2 linked regions of the Thiosocius teredinicola genome follow. The protein of the gene in region 1 interacts with the protein of each later gene in a pairwise test. Links are inferred from orthologs where the notes say so. Each region holds a gene or a part of one and is shown on either strand. Other genes may lie near its edges.

What was found.
Region 2: the proteins of B1781_RS02605 (region 1) and dsbD interact in binary tests that used the Escherichia coli proteins (3 or more experiments, as listed by UniProt). The link is inferred for Thiosocius teredinicola from one-to-one orthologs.

The regions. Positions count from the first base shown.
Region 1 is NZ_CP019936.1:547,906-555,726, forward strand. The notes cover bases 3,066-6,064. They hold B1781_RS02605 (DsbE family thiol:disulfide interchange protein), read right to left. Parts: upstream 4,840-6,064; coding sequence 4,291-4,839; downstream 3,066-4,290. Other genes in these bases: ccmI (c-type cytochrome biogenesis protein CcmI), read right to left, coding at 3,066-3,827; B1781_RS02600 (cytochrome c-type biogenesis protein), read right to left, coding at 3,824-4,294; B1781_RS02610 (heme lyase CcmF/NrfE family subunit), read right to left, coding at 4,836-6,064. In the rest of the region: carbamoyltransferase HypF, read right to left, coding at 1-1,827; B1781_RS02590 (TusE/DsrC/DsvC family sulfur relay protein), read left to right, coding at 2,149-2,493; more of ccmI, read right to left, coding at 2,544-3,065; more of B1781_RS02610, read right to left, coding at 6,065-6,800; cytochrome c maturation protein CcmE, read right to left, coding at 6,797-7,255; heme exporter protein CcmD, read right to left, coding at 7,252-7,419; B1781_RS02625 (heme ABC transporter permease), read right to left, coding at 7,421-7,821. UniProt on the Escherichia coli protein: Involved in disulfide bond formation. Catalyzes a late, reductive step in the assembly of periplasmic c-type cytochromes, probably the reduction of disulfide bonds of the apocytochrome c to allow covalent linkage with the heme.
Region 2 is NZ_CP019936.1:391,059-398,970, forward strand. What follows is about bases 3,072-6,161. They hold dsbD (protein-disulfide reductase DsbD), read right to left. Parts: upstream 5,764-6,161; coding sequence 3,379-5,763; downstream 3,072-3,378. Other genes in these bases: B1781_RS01850 (TlpA family protein disulfide reductase), read right to left, coding at 3,072-3,382; cutA (divalent-cation tolerance protein CutA), read right to left, coding at 5,748-6,068. In the rest of the region: prmA (50S ribosomal protein L11 methyltransferase), read right to left, coding at 1-331; accC (acetyl-CoA carboxylase biotin carboxylase subunit), read right to left, coding at 406-1,746; accB (acetyl-CoA carboxylase biotin carboxyl carrier protein), read right to left, coding at 1,751-2,200; aroQ (type II 3-dehydroquinate dehydratase), read right to left, coding at 2,239-2,673; more of B1781_RS01850, read right to left, coding at 2,825-3,071; B1781_RS01865 (FxsA family protein), read left to right, coding at 6,272-6,724; B1781_RS01870 (hypothetical protein), read right to left, coding at 6,737-7,252; B1781_RS01875 (co-chaperone GroES), read left to right, coding at 7,501-7,791; groL (chaperonin GroEL), read left to right, coding at 7,849-7,912. UniProt on the Escherichia coli protein: Required to facilitate the formation of correct disulfide bonds in some periplasmic proteins and for the assembly of the periplasmic c-type cytochromes.

The sequences.
Region 1 (7,821 bases):
CTCGAACACCGCCAGCGGCTTGCCGTCGCTGAGCCACTCGACGATCTCTACGTTGGGCCACAGGCTACAGACGCGCTGCCAGCCCACCTGGGTCGCGAGATGCGCCCAGGTATTGCGCCACGGCTCGAGCAGTGCCTTGGTGCCGCCGGGCAGTGGCACCGGTTGTTGGAATCCGGCCCGGCTGAAATCCAGGTAATCGGCCTTCAGGAACTCGCCACCCCACAAGGTGCCGTCGGTTCCCATGCCGAGCCCGTCGAGGGCGATGCCCAGCACCGGACCGCCATCGAGCGGCCAGGCGTTGTCTGCCAGCACCGACGCGATGTGCGCATGATGATGTTGTACCTCGATCAGTTCGAGATTCTCACGTTCGGCAAGCGCCTGCCCGTAACGCGTCGAGCGGTAGTCCGGATGCAGGTCTACGGCAATCGCCTGCGGGGAATGCTGGAACAGCGACCGATACAGCGCCAGGCTGCGTTCCCAGGCGTCGCTGGTGCGAGCATCCTCAAGATCGCCAAGGTGCTGAGACAGCGTGGCATTACCGTCCTGCAGCAGACAGAAGGTGTTCTTGAGCTCACCGCCGAGCGCCAGCAGGGGCGGCGCCGCTTCGAATCCCTGTGGCATGGCGATCGGCGCTGGGGCGTAACCGCGCGCGCGGCGCAGAAAGCGCGGCCTGTCGAGGTCGACACGCACTACCGAATCATCGACCCGATTGACGATCTCGCGATCGTGCACCAGCCAGCAATCGGCGATCTCGCGCAGGCGATCGGATGCATCGGTGTTGTCGGTGCACTGGGGTTCGTCTGACAGGTTGCCGCTGGTCATAACCAACGGCATGCCCGGTTTGAACGCCTGCCAGTCGGCCAATAGCAGCTGGTGCAGCGGACTGTAGGGCAGCATGAAACCGAGTTGTGTCTGGTCGGGGGCCAACGCGTGCGGCAGTTCAGGTGCATCTGCGCGGCGTTCGGCGAGCACTATTGGTGCGGCCGTGCTCGATAGCAGGGCTTTTTCGGTATCGTCCAACGCGACGAAACGCGCTGCCTGTTCGACCGAGGCGACCATCAGCGCGAACGGTTTGGCATCGCGGCGCTTGCGTTTGCGTAACTCGTCGACTGCCTCCGCCTGGCTCGCGTCGCACGCCAGATGAAATCCACCGATACCCTTGACTGCGACGATCTGGCCGGCGGCGAGACGCGCGGCAGCCGCGGCTATTGCGTCCTGAAAGGTGGTGCTGTCGGCGATCAGGCGGTGTTTGGCATCTTCCAACCACACCTGCGGACCGCATTCCGGGCAGGCATTTGGTTGTGCATGAAAGCGGCGATCGGCCGGGTCGTCGTACTCGGCCTGGCAGGCAGGGCACTGCGTGAATACCGACATGCTGGTGTTGGCGCGGTCGTAGGGGATGCCCTTGACGATTGATAGGCGCGGCCCGCAATGCGTGCAATTGGTGAATGCATAACGGTAGCGGCGATCGTCGGGGGCGAACAGCTCTTGGCGACAGGCCTCGCAGGTCGCCGCGTCCGCCACGATGCCGGTACGTGCCGCTGTTGCCTCGCTCGCCTGGATGCTAAAGCCGTCTTCTTCCGGCGCCGTATCGTCGATTGCGATGCGTTCGATCGAATCGATCCGCGCCAGCGGCGGACGTTCGCTGTGCAGCGCGTCGCAGAAGGCGTCTAGCGAGCCGTTCGGTCCCCAGGCGTTGACCAACACCCCTTCGCCGTCGTTGATGACGTTGCCGCGCAGGCCAAGCGCGTTCGCCACCCGCCAAACGGTTGGTCGAAACCCGACACCTTGTACCAAACCCCGCACGCGTATCCGCTCGCCACGCATATCAATGGCGAGCCGAGTCTGGGGAAGGGGCGCGGAGCTGGGCGACGGGGCCGGGAGTCACGGGCCATGTCATCGAATTTTGTCGCTCGGGGCACAGCTTATGCATCGATTTCACCGGTGAAGAGTAACTCACCTCAAGCTCATCGTTAATCGGACGACTATCCATCTAGTGTGGCCGTCAATGAACCGAATAGGCAAATTAAATAGCCACATCAAAAAAACGGGCTATGCTTGAGTTGAAGTTTGGTGCGGCGCAGCATTTCCGGCGCTGGTCGCACCATTTTTCGTTAAACCATCAAGCCGGAAACCAGGAGAAGAGAGATGTCAGTAGCAGTAACGACCCAGGGGCTCGGGGCCGGGGTCGCGTCACTTCCGCTCGACGAATACGGTTTTTTGATCGAGCGTAAGTCGTGGAACCGCGCCATCGCGCAGCAATTGGCCGACCGTAACGGTCTGGGCCAGTTGGGCACCACACAGTGGATGATCATTGATTACATTCGCGACAAGTATTTCCGCCTCGGCGCCTTGCCGCCGATGCGCAACATGTGCCGCAAGTTGGGTGTCAACCGTGACGCGGTGAAGAAGGCCTTCGGTAACTGCCGCCAGTTGTGGCAGATCGCCGGTCTGCCGAACCCGGGCGAAGAAGCGCTGACCTACATGGAGTAAGGACAGAGCGCCATTTCTTCGAACCCGAAAACTGATCGAGCATGCAACCGTTACTGAACGACCTGATCGATCAGCAGTTCAACGACGTCGGGCGGATTTGCGCTGTCGACGGCCACGTCGGCTGCCGCCAAATCGCCCGGCTGCGTCCCTGCCTGCCCGCTTTTCGAGATACGCGCGGAGATCTTCACGCGCTCGAATGACGACAGCTTCATGGCCGGCATCATCGCCATGGCGTCGGTCAGCGTCACCTCCAGCGGCAACTCAGCAACCTGATGACGTGCCACCGCCAGTGGCATCGGCGGACCTTTTTCCGCGCGCGCCAGAATGAACACGGTGTCGCCCGGTGCGGCCTTCTCGAGTAAGGCCGGTGCCAATGCGACCGCAACCTTCACCTTGGCGCCACCCACGTCTTCCGTTTGCGCGGCTTGTGGAGCGGCGGCCGGCGCCTGCGCCATGATCGGCGGTAGCGCGGCCGGCGAGGCGGGGACTTCGCCGCCCGCCTCGGCGATGATCTGCCGGAGTTCGGCCTGCATCGACGGCTCATCGGCAAGCAGCGGGTAGGCGCGTTGCCAATAGTCGAGCGCCTTCGCGTTGTCGCCCTCGGAAGCCGCTGCGTTGCCCAGCAGCCAGAGTGCCGTGATGCTCTGCGGGTCGAGTTGCAGGGCCTTTTCCAGCAGCTCCTTGGCGCGCGGCGTTACCTGCCGGCCGTTCTGCATGGTCAGGGCATCGGCCAGCGACAACAGGCCGGCGCTCTCCTCAGGCAGTAGCTCCACGACACGTTCGAACGCCATCACCGCATCCGCGTAGTTCTGCAGGCGCATGTAGGTGCGACCGAGCAGGAACCAGCCTTGCGGATCGTCCGGCTGGGCCTCCATGCGCTCGCGCAGCTTGGTGACCAACTCGTCGATCGGCGGCATGTTCTGCTCGCCGCCATGACCTCCGGCGGTTTGCGCGACCGGCGCCTGGTCGATCAGTTGCGGTGAACCGATCTTGAAATACAGCGGCACGGCAACCAGCGGAATCAGCACCGCTGCGATGGCCAGCGCGGTCGTGCCTCCTGTAGCTTGCTGGTCGGCCGACGGATTGAGCTGCGTGTTCTCCAGGTCTTCGGCCAGCGCCAGTTCGAGGTCGTGCTTGGCTTGGGCGAACTCTTCGTCCGACAGTTCACCCGCGTCTTTCTGTTTGATCAGTTCGGCCAGGTGCTCGCGCGCGATCTCAACGTTGAAGCGCTCCGTGCTGTCGCTGCCAGCCTGGTGTTTGCGCAACAGTGTACGCGCAAGGACAGCCAAGGCCGCCAGGATCATGGCGGCGGAGATAATCCAAAACAGGGTCATGGGGCTCTCTTGTCGTTATCGTCGTCAAGCAATGTCGCGGCGGTCTTGAGTGCGTCGGCGTTTACCGCGACGGCCTGCTGGGCACGGCGCTTCTGGATGGTGCGAATCAACAGCACCAGGCCGATCAGCAGGATCAGAAAGGGGCCGGCCCACAGCAGCAGGGTATTGCGGTTCAGTGGCGGTCGGTACAGCACGAACTCGCCGTAACGATCGACCATGAAATCCGCAATCTCTTTCTCGCTGTGGTCTTGTTTGACCATCTCGTAAGTCTTGCGGCGCAGGTCGACCGCCAACTCGGCGTTGGAGTCGGCGAGGTTTTGGTTCTGACAGACCAGGCAGCGCAGCTCCGCGATCAACTTGTTGTAGCGTGCCTCTTGCTCGGGGCTGTCGAAGTTATGCACCTCGACCCGCGCATGCGCGGCGAACGCCAGTGTCAGACCAAGCAGGCCGGCCAGCAAACGCTTCACGATCCGGCCTCCGACGGGTTGAACAGGGGTTTGAATTCGCTTTCCCAGATATCCGGCCGCATGGCACCGGCATGCTTCGCCCGGACCACACCATTGGCGTCAATCAGGAAGGTCTCGGGTGCGCCGTAGACGCCCCAATCGATGACCGCGTCACTGTGCGGGTCGAAACCGACCTTCAAGAAGGGATTGCCCAGGCGCGCCAGCATGGCCTTGGCCTCTTCGGCATCGTCGCGCCAGTTGATGCCGATGATCGGCACCTGCTCGTTCTTCGCCAGGTGCAGCAGGTAGTTGTGTTCTTTCCAGCATTCCGGGCACCAGGTACCCCAGACGTTGAGCAGCCACACCTTGCCGGCCATGTCGGCCGAGCGGACCTTCCCTTCCGGGGCATACAGGTCGGGCAGCTCGAACGTGGGCGCCGTGCGGCCGATGAACTGGGTGGGCACCTCGCGCGGGTTGTATTCACCCTCGTTCATCTGCTCCAACACGTACCAGAACAGGCCACCGAGACCGAGAAAGATGACCAGCGGGATAACAGCTCGATTCATGCGGTGGCCCCGGCCGCCGCACCGTCCGCTGCACGCGCTCGCTTGGCCAGCGCGCGGTAGCGTCGGTCGGTAGCCGCCAGCCCGCCGCCGATCGCCATGATCAGGCCGCCCAGCCACAGCCAGCGGACGAACGGCTTGTGGTAGATGCGCAGGCTCCAGGCACCCTTGCCGAGATCTTCACCCAGTGCGACGAACAGGTCGCGGGTAAGGCCGGGGTCGATGGCGGCCTCGGTCATCGGCATGGTCTGCACCAGGTAGATACGTTTTTCGGGGTGCATGCGGGCAACCAGTTCACCGTCTTTGCTTGCGGTGAGGTCGCCGCGATAGGCGGTGTAGTTCGGGCCCTTGGTGACCTCGACGCCGTGGAATTCGAATACGTGGCCGCCCATCTCGTAGCTTTCGCCGGGGGTCAGGCGGATATCTTTCTCGGTCGAGTACAGCGATGTCAGCGTGACACCAACGATGAAAACGGCCAGGCCGATATGACCGAGCACCATGCCCCAGAAGCCGCGCGGGATGTGGCGCAGGTTCTTATGTGGACCCAGGCGATCGCGGATGGCTACGATCGTCGATGCGGTCACCCAGATCGCCAAAACCATACCGGCCGCAGCGGCGATACTGAACGACGGCGTGAACACGAAGGGGTAGGCGATGCCGACCGCCAGCGCGACAACCAGCGGGATCCGCAGTTTCGGCCAGAGATGATTGAAGCTGTCGCGCTTCCAGCGCGCCAAGGCACCGACCCCGACAAGCGCCGCCAACGGTGCCGTCAGGGGAATGAATACGCTGTTGAAGTAGGGCGGTCCGACCGAGATCTTGCCGAGCTGCAGGGCGTCGACCAACAGCGGGTACAGCGTGCCGAGCAGAATGCTCGCCGCCGCGACCACCAGCAATACGTTGTTGACCAGTAGGCCGGTCTCGCGTGACAGCAGCTCGAAGCTGACCGAACTCTTGATGTCGTTCGCCCGAATCGCGTACAGCAGCAGCGATGAACCGACGACCGCCACCAGGAACGCCAGGATGAACACGCCGCGTTCCGGGTCGGAGGCGAACGCGTGCACCGAGGTCAGTACGCCCGAGCGCACCAGGAAGGTACCGAGCAGGCTGAGCGAGAAGGCGAAGATCGCGAGCAGCACGGTCCAGGCCTTGAACGCGCCGCGTTTCTCGGTCACCGCCAGTGAGTGCATCAGCGCGGTGCCGACCAGCCACGGCATGAACGAGGCGTTCTCGACCGGATCCCAGAACCACCAGCCGCCCCAGCCCAGCTCGTAGTAGGCCCACCAGCTGCCCAGGGTGATGCCGAGCGTCAGGCACAGCCAGGCCAGATTCGTCCACGGACGTGACCAGCGTGCCCAAGCGGCATCCAGGCGGCCGCCGAGCATCGCGGCGATGGCGAATGCAAACGGAACGGCGAATCCGACATAGCCCATGTACAGCATCGGCGGATGGATGATCAGGCCGAAGTCCTGCAGCAGCGGGTTGAGGTCGCGACCGTCCGGCGGCGGCACGGCCAGTCGATCGAACGGGTTCGACGTCATCAGCATGAACAGCAGAAAACCGACCGCGACCAGGCCGAGCACGCCCAACACGCGCGCGATCATCACCAGCGGAATACTGCGAGAGAATACGGTGACTGCGCCGGTCCACAGCGACAGGGTCAGCGCCCACAACAGCAACGAGCCCTCATGACCGCCCCACACGGCGGAAAACAGGTATTGCGTGGGCAATTGTGTATTCGAGTTCTGCGCGACATAGGCCACGCTGAAATCGTGGGTCAGAAAACTGTAGGTCAGCAGGCCGAAGGCGGCCGCCACGAACAACAGCTGCAGGCGCGCCGCGGGGATCGCGACCATCATCCAGCTGGTGGTGCCGGTTTGGGCGCCGATCAGCGGGAAAACGGCTTGGATGACTGACAGTGCGAGCGCTATGAGCAGCGCGATCTGACCGAGTTCGGGGATCACTGTACCTGGCCTCCGGGGTGGCGCTGATCCATCTTGCCGGCGGCCTCGACGGCGGCGGCGACTTCAGGCGGCATGTAGGTCTCGTCGTGCTTGGCGAGCACTTCCTCGGCGATGAAGACGTTGTCCGGTCCCATCTTGCCCTGTGCGATCACACCCTGACCTTCGGCGAACAGGTCCGGCAGGATGCCGCTGTAGGCGACGGCGACGCGTTTGGCGGTGTCGGTGACGACGAAGTTCACCGTCAGGTCGCCTTCCTCGCGTTGGACGCTGCCTGCTTCGACCAGACCGCCCAATCGAAACACGTGATCCGGCGGCACTTCGCCGGCGGCCACCTGGGTCGGTGAGAAGAAGTACGACATGTTGTCATTCAATGCCGACAGCACGAGCACAGTGGCAACACCCAGGGCGGCGAGCCCGGCGATGACGATAGCGAACCGCTTGTGTCTGGCTTTCATTGATTTACCTCTTTATCCAATCGTGCCATGCGGGCGATGCGCTTTCTGATCTGCCTCGAACGGCCGCGCAGCAGCAACGGTTCGGCGATCATCAACAGCGCGGTGACGCCGAACGAGCCCCACACGTACAGGGCGTGTTTGCCCATGTCCAGGTATTCCATCATCTCAGCGACCCTCGTTGACCAGTTCACGCACCCAGGTCGACGACCGTTCGCGCTCGAGAATAACGGTGCGCACGCGCGCCATGGCGACGGCGATGGAATAGGCCCAGAAGCCCAGTGTCATGATCAGCATTGCGGTCAGCATCGTGTCGTCCATCGTGCTTTCTTCATTCAGCTTGATGGTCGAGCCCTGGTGCAGCGTGTTCCACCATTTCACCGAGAAATAGATGATCGGCACATTGACCACGCCGACCAGCAGCAGAATTCCGCTCGCCCGGTCGGCGCGCCGCGGATCGTCGATCGCCGAACGCAACGCCATGTAACCAAGATACAAAAACAGCAGGATAAGTTCCGACGTGATGCGCGCGTCCCACACCCACCAGGTGCCCCACATGGGTTTGCCCC
Region 2 (7,912 bases), 160 kb from region 1 along the record:
GTTCGCCGAATTGCATGGGTTTGAACAAGTCGAGCCAGGCGCGTTCCCAGTCCCGGTCGTCGATACGTTCGAGCGTGAGGTGGCGGCTGACGTCTGCCGACAATGCCTGGTTGATCGCACTGCGCAAGCTGTCGGCATCGGTGTCGTGTTCGAACAGCCCGGTCACCCGGGTCGCCTGCCACAGCGGCGTTGCTCCCGGCGCGGGTTCGAGCATGGGTTCGTCACCGGCATCTCCCAGGGTGACGGCCACGGCGCCTAGGTTTTCGAACAACAGTTCGATGAGGGGGGCGCGTGATTTGTCGACAGTCAGATGAGCTTGCAGCCAGGTCATGGCGGCATTCTACGTGGAAAGTCAGGCCGGGTGGTGCGTCGCGCCCGGTTCGCCCGCCGCACCGCTCGCCTGCCTTACAAGCCGAGCTTCTTTTCCAGGTAGTGGATGTTCATGCCGCCCGCGGCGAAGTTCTCGTCGACCATGATCTCAGCCTGCAACGGGATGTTCGTCTTGATGCCGTCGATAACCATTTCAGACAGAGCGGTACGCATCCGGGCGATGGCGACATCGCGCGTCTCGCCGTGCGTGATCAGCTTGCCGATCATCGAGTCGTAGTAGGGCGGCACGCGATAACCGTTGTAGATGTGCGTGTCGACGCGCACGCCGGGTCCACCGGGGATATGCAGTTGGGTGATGTCGCCCGGGCTCGGCATGAAGTTCTTCGGGTCTTCCGCGTTGATGCGGCATTCCACGGCGTGACCGCGGAACTTGATGTCGTCCTGTGTGTAGCTCAGCGGCTCGCCGCTGGCGATCAGCAGTTGTTCCTTGACGATGTCGACGCCGGTGATCATCTCGGTGACCGGGTGCTCGACCTGCACGCGGGTGTTCATTTCGATGAAGTAGAACTCACCGTTCTCATACAGAAACTCGAAGGTGCCCGCGCCGCGGTAACCGATCTGGCGGCAGGCTTCGGCGCAACGCCCGCCCATGCGCTGGCGCAGCTCATCGCTGATGCCCGGCCCCGGGGCCTCCTCGACCACCTTCTGGTGACGGCGCTGCATCGAACAATCGCGCTCGCCCAGGTGAATGGCGTTGCCGTGCATGTCGGCCAACACCTGGAATTCCACGTGGCGCGGGTTCTCCAGATACTTCTCCATATAGACCGTTTCGTTGCCGAACGCAGCGCCCGCCTCGGCCTTGGTCAGCGAGATCGCGCTGAGCAGCGAGGCCTCTGAATGCACCACCCGCATGCCGCGCCCGCCGCCGCCACCGGCGGCTTTGACGATCACCGGATAGCCGATGTCGCGCGCCAGGTGCAGGGTGCGTTCGTCGTTGTCGTCGAGCGGCCCGTCCGATCCGGGTACCGTGGGTACGCCGGCTTCCTTCATGGCCTCGATCGCGGTGATCTTGTCACCCATCAGGCGGATCGTTTCGGGTTTGGGGCCGATGAACACGAAGCCGGATTGCTCGACCCGCTCAGCGAAATCGGCGTTCTCCGACAGGAAGCCATAGCCTGGGTGAATGGCCTGGGCATCGCACACCTCGGCGGCGCTGATCAGGGCCGGCACGTTGAGGTAGCTGGCTGCAGATGCGGCCGGACCGATGCACACCGATTCGTCGGCGAGGCGTACGTGTTTCAGATCTCGGTCGGCTTCAGAGTGAACGGCGACGGTGCGCACGCCCAGTTCCCGACACGCGCGCAGAATGCGCAGCGCGATCTCGCCGCGGTTGGCGATAACGATTTTTTCAAACATGCGATCAACCAATCACGAAGAGTGGTTCGTTGTACTCCACCGGCTGGCCGTTTTCGACGAGCACCTCGATGACTTTGCCGGCCTTGTCCGATTCGATCTGATTCAGGATCTTCATCGCTTCGATGATGCACAGCGTTTCGCCCGGCGCGACCGACTGGCCTTCGGTCACGAAGGGTTTGGCGCCTGGCGAGGGTGCGCGGTAGAAGGTGCCGACCATCGGCGAACGGATCACGTGGCCCTGTGGCTCGGCCGGTGCCTCCGGCTTGGCGGCGGCTGCCGATTCTGCCGCTACTGGTGCTGCCGCCATAACCTGGGGCGTGGCCGCCATCATCGCCGGGGCGATGGTGCTGGCGCGGCTGATGCGTACCGACTCTTCGCCTTCGTGTATCTCGATTTCGGCGACGTCGGACTCTTCGAGCAATTCGATCAGTTTTTTGACTTTACGGATATCCATCAGGATGTTTTCTCAATTCGCGGAGTTTCTCGAACCGTTCAATCGGCCAGCCGGCTCAGGGCGGCGGCGAGTGCAAGTTCGTAACCCTGTGCGCCCAGTCCGCTGATCACGCCGACGGCGACGTCGGACAGATAGGACTGGTGGCGAAACGATTCGCGGGCGAATACGTTTGACAGGTGCACTTCGATGAACGGGATGGCGACCCCCAGCAGGGCATCGCGCAGGGCGATGCTGGTGTGGGTCAGGGCGGCGGGGTTGATCAGGATGAAGTTCACCCCTTCGGTGCCCGCAGCGTGGATTCTGTCGATAATTGCGTATTCGGCGTTGCTCTGAAAGAAGCTGAGCTGATGGCCAGTCGCCAGCTCGACGAGGCGTGCTTCGATGTCGGCGAGGGTGTCTTGTCCATAAACCGCAGGCTCGCGCGAACCCAGCAGGTTCAGGTTTGGCCCGTTCAGGACAAGAATGTGCGCCATGTTAACGTCGATTCCTCAAGCGCGTTTGTGTGACCAAAGCGTTGCTCTTGCAGGGATTTGTGCCGAAAAGGCTGTAATTTGCCCGCAATTGTCGACCAAGTTGAGGGTTTTGTCTAGGGCTGGGCTTCCTTTGTGCGCCCTTTATCCGCGATCAGCCGCGGCCGCGGTGTTGCAGCAGCACGGGTTCGAGGTTTTCGCGCTTCAGGCCGCCGGTGTGACGCATCACAATCGTGCCGTCGGGCGCGGCGACCACGGTGAACGGCAGGCCGCCGGAGCGGTTGCCGAGCCTGCGCGACAGGACGGTGGCCTCGATGCCGCCGATCAGGATCGGGTAGTTGACGCCGAATTCGTTGGCGAACTCGCGCGTGGGTTCGACCTCGTCGATCGCGATGCCGATGAACTGCACCTGTTCGCCGAACTCTTGCTGCAACTCGACGAACAGTGGCGTCTCTTCGCGACACGGCAGGCACCAGGTCGCCCAGAAGTTCACGACGACGAGTTTGCCGGCATAGTCGGACAGGCTGCGTTTGCTGTTGTGCAGGTCCGGGTAGCTGGCATCGGGCAGCGAGTCGACGACCACCACCTCTTTCTCGATCAGTTTTGCGGCGTCTGCCGTCTTCTGTTGCTCGTAGCTTCGCCAGGCGAATCCGACCCCGGCGCCGATCAGCGTACAGACGACAGTGAGGACGAACAGCTTGTTGATTTTCACGGTGATATCGCTTGTGCCACGTGCTCGGCAAATCCCTGCGGGCCTTTGAATCCGAGCAGACGCAAGTGCCTACGCTCATTGCCATCGGGTCCCCAGAATATCATTGCCGGCGGTGCAGGAATGCCGATGCGTTCCTGTAGTGCCTTGTCGGCGTCATCCTGACGAGTCACGTCGGCCTGCAGCAACACCATCTGCGACATGCCTTGCTGTACCTTCGCGTCGGGGAAGGTCTCGCGTTCCATCTGTTTGCAGTAGGTGCACCAGTCGGCGTAGAAATCGAGCATGACCGGTTTGCCTTGTGCCTTGGCCGCGGCCAGTTCACGGTCGAGATCAGCGTTGCTCTTGATCTGTTTGAAGGTGGCATGCTCGGCCTGACCGGCTATCGCGCCGCCGGCGAACACGCCGCGCAGCGGTTGCACGGTGTCCTTGCTGCCCAGTGCGGCGCCGATCAGGAAGGTTGCGCCATAGATTACCGCGGCCAGGCCCACACCTTTCCATAGTTTGCGCCAACCACCAGCCTCGGCATGCAGCGGCTCGATCGCGCCCATGTAGATGCCCGAGCCGATCAGCAGCAGGCCCCAGGCCAAGAGGATGATCATCTCTGAGATATAGGTCGGCGCGAGGCGTTCGAGCATCGTCAGCGCGACGCCCAGCATCAGCACGCCGAACACCGCCTTGACCGCATCCATCCAGGCGCCGGCGCGTGGCAGCAGCTTGCCGGCCGAGGCGCCGATCAGCAGCAGCGGTATGCCCATGCCGATACCCATGGCGAACAAGGCCGTGCCGCCGAGTACGCCGTCGCCGGTCTGGCTGATGAAGATCAGTGCACCGGCCAACGGCGGGGCGAGGCACGGGCCGACGATCAGCGCCGACAACAGGCCCATGACCGCGACGCCGGTATAACTGCCGCCTTTCTGGCGGTTACTGATCTCGGTGAGTCGGCTCTGGATACTCGACGGCAACTGCAGTTCGTAGAAGCCGAACATCGACAGCGCGAGGGCGACGAAGATCAGGGCGAATGCAATCAGCCAGGCAGGCTGCTGCAGCGTGGTCGACAGATTGACGCTGAAAACGCCGACCAGGATGCCGGCGATGGTATAGGTCACCGCCATCGCCAGCACGTAGATCAGCGACAGGGTGAACGCCTTGCGGGTCGTTATGTTCTTGCCGTGACCGGCGATGATGCCGGACAGGATCGGGATCATCGGGAACACGCACGGCGTCAGCGACAACAGCACGCCGATGCCGAAGAAGGTCGCGACGATCACCAGGAAGTCGCCGCCTTCCAGCAGACTGGCGATCTGGTCCTGTTCGGATTGGATCTGCGGTGCCGGCTGACTCTCGCCGGTTTGGTCCGTGCCTGCATCGCCGGGCGCGGCGGCCGCGACCGTCGTCGCGCCTTCGCCGGCCGGTAGGTCGAACTCGAAGACCTGCTTCTGCGGCGGGTAGCAGATGCCGCGGTCGGCACAGCCCTGGTAGCTGGCGGTGACTTTGATGCTGGTGGCATCGGTGTTGGTGCGCACCAGCGGAATGTCGAGGTCGATCTGGTTGTGGTAGACGGCGACATCGCCAATCGTGCCGTCCGGTTTGATCGAGTCTTTCTTGATATCGGGTGTCGGCAGGGCGAACTCGCCCAGGGCGACGCCGTCGCCCTCCAGAACCACCTTGACCTTGTCCTGGTAGAGGTAGGTGCCGTCAGCGATTGCCCATTGCACCCGAAGTCGACTGCCGTCGGTGCTGCTTGCATCGGCGCGGAACGCCTTCTCGGCGGGCAGGATGTCGTCTTCGTTCGCACCCAGCCCGAGGTCGTCGCCTAGCGCCTCGAGTTCTTGCAGCGGATCGGCTTCGGCAATCGCCGGTACGGCCGTCTCCTGCATCTCGGGCGGGACGCTGCCGGCCGGTTCGAAGTTGTCGACAGCGCCAGGGTCGACCGGCGGCGGGCCATCGACGCCCTGGTCGAGTGCGACGAGCACCGTCTGTGTGTGCGGCGGATAACAGATGCCGGCATCGGCGCAACCCTGTGAGCGAGCCTTGAGCGTCAGCATCTCGGTGTTCGGCGGAATGGCGCCGAGCGGCACCTCGATGGTCACATCGTTGCGATAGATCTGCACCTCGCCGAAGACCGGATCGTTCTTCGGTTTTGCCGGCGGCAGCTTGGGATCACCGAATTCGATATCGGCATTCTCGGTGAGGAAGCGAAACTTGCTCTGATAGAGGTAATAGCCCTCTGCGATCTGCCAGTTGACGCGGACCGTCATGTTGTCGGTCGCCTCGGCCGAGATCACGAACGCCTGGTCGGGCTTGAGGAATTCGTCCTCGGCGTGCGCGACCGGCAGTGTCGCGACGATCGCCAAGACCCAGGCAATTAGTTTTTTGTACATGTTTCGATCCAAGCCAGATAATCAGGGAGACCTCCGGTGATGGGGACTGCGATGATCTCCGGAAGTTCATAGGGGTGGTTGTCGGCGATCGCCCGCTCCAGCGCCGTGTAACGATCCTTGCTCGATTTGATCGTCAGCATGACCTCACTGCCGCGTTCGATTTTTCCTGCCCATCTATAGATAGACGTAAGCGGCGCGCTGATATTCACGCAGGCGGCGATTTGCTGCCCGACCAGTACCTCGGCCAGCGATTCGGCTGAGGCCTGATCCGGCATCGTTGTGATGACCAGTTGCAGTTCTGTCATGCTGTCCTCGGTGCGGATTCGATGACCGACCAACCTTGAAGACCGGCCAAACGGCCCCCATGTCTCAACGGGCGCAACTTTATGCCGGATTGGCGGCACAATCGCAAATCCTTTGGATTGAAATTCACATACAGATTCTGGGCTGGTTGAGTCGACAAGCGTCGGCGGGCGGGTCCACTGCAGCAACCGATCAGGCCAGCTAAATGATTAATCCAGCAGTCGTTTTTTTATTGATCTTCGTCGGCGCGCCGCTCGTTGAGCTGTACCTGCTGATCGAGGTAGGCAGTGTGATCGGCGCCCTGCCGACCATTCTGCTGTCGATCTTCACCGCCGCCCTCGGCGGATGGCTGGTGCGCATGCAGGGTTTCTCGGTGCTGTTCCGCGCGCAGTCACAGATGGCGAACAAGGAAGTGCCGGCGATCGAGTTGCTCGAAGGCGTACTGTTGCTGCTCACCGGCCTGGCGTTGCTGCTGCCCGGCTTCGTCACCGATGCGATCGGTTTCCTATTGCTGATCACCCCGCTGCGGCGCTGGTTGATCGTGCATTGGCTGAAGTCGCGCGGCACGCTGCGCCCCGCGGCACAACCCGGCGCACGGACCACGCCCGAGACCCAGGCCGATCGGATCATCGAGGGCGAGTACCGGCGCGACGAATGAGCCTGTAACGGGTCAGGCGTCGAGGTGTGCTGATGGCGGCCGGCCGGTGACGATGGCGACGACATCGACGAAGCGGCCGAACTGATCCGCCAATTCGCCGAACACGATGGCTTGGGCTTGTTCGCCGGGACGGGTGGCGGTTTGCTCCAGGTAGCTGTAGGCGTTGCCGCCCATGGCCACGCAATAGTCGAGGTCCCGAAAGCGGCGGCTGAGTTGCCCTGCGAACATGCCGCCGACGAACAGGGCAAGATCGCCCAGGCGTTGCAGCCACAGGCGGCGCGCGCCATTGCTCGGTGCCTCCAGGGCCTCACCGTACAGCAGTGCCAGGGGGCGTAGCTGGGTGCGCTGGTCGTCGTAATCGAACACCTGTTCGCTGCGTGCGTACTGACATAGCAGGGAGGCCAGGTAGTGCAGTGTCGCCGAATCGGCATTGAGGTGGCGCCGCCCGGCTGCCGATTGCACGGCGTGGTGAAAATACTCGCTCAAGTGTGCCGTTTGAATCACACGGCCGTCATCGTGTTCGGACATGATTCTTCCGCTCCGACAAAACAACCTGATGCATATTTCTACGGCATTTTTCGGAAAATGTTTAGTTATCAGCACTTTGCGAGTGCGAGTGCCAAAAATCGCGACGCCGAAAAATCTTTCGGCCCGCCCTTGACTTAGCAAAGTTCGCCCCTATTATTGGCACTCATCGACAGCGAGTGCTAATAAGTACCGCGCGAAATTCCTTTACATATCAACTGCTTCTCTAATCGCTAAGGAGATTTCGAGACATGAACATTCGTCCCCTGCATGACCGTGTGGTCGTCCGTCGCAAGGAAGAAGAAACCACCAGCCCTGGGGGCATCGTGCTGCCCGGTTCAGCAACCGAGAAGCCGGTTCAGGGTGAAGTCATTGCTGCCGGCAACGGCAAGATCCTCGAAAGCGGTCAGGTGCGCCCGCTCGACGTCAAGGTCGGCGACACCGTGCTGTTCGGCAAGTACTCGGGTACCGAGGTCAAGGTGAACGGCGAAGAAGTCCTGGTCATGCGCGAAGAAGACATCATGGGTGTCATCGAGGGTTGATCCCAGCCCCGCGTTGCCAACGATTACGAATAACAGACAGATTTCAGGTATAGAGAAATGAGTGCAAAAGAAGTCAAGTTTTCCGACGACGCCCGTCAGCGCATGCTCAAGGGTGTCAACA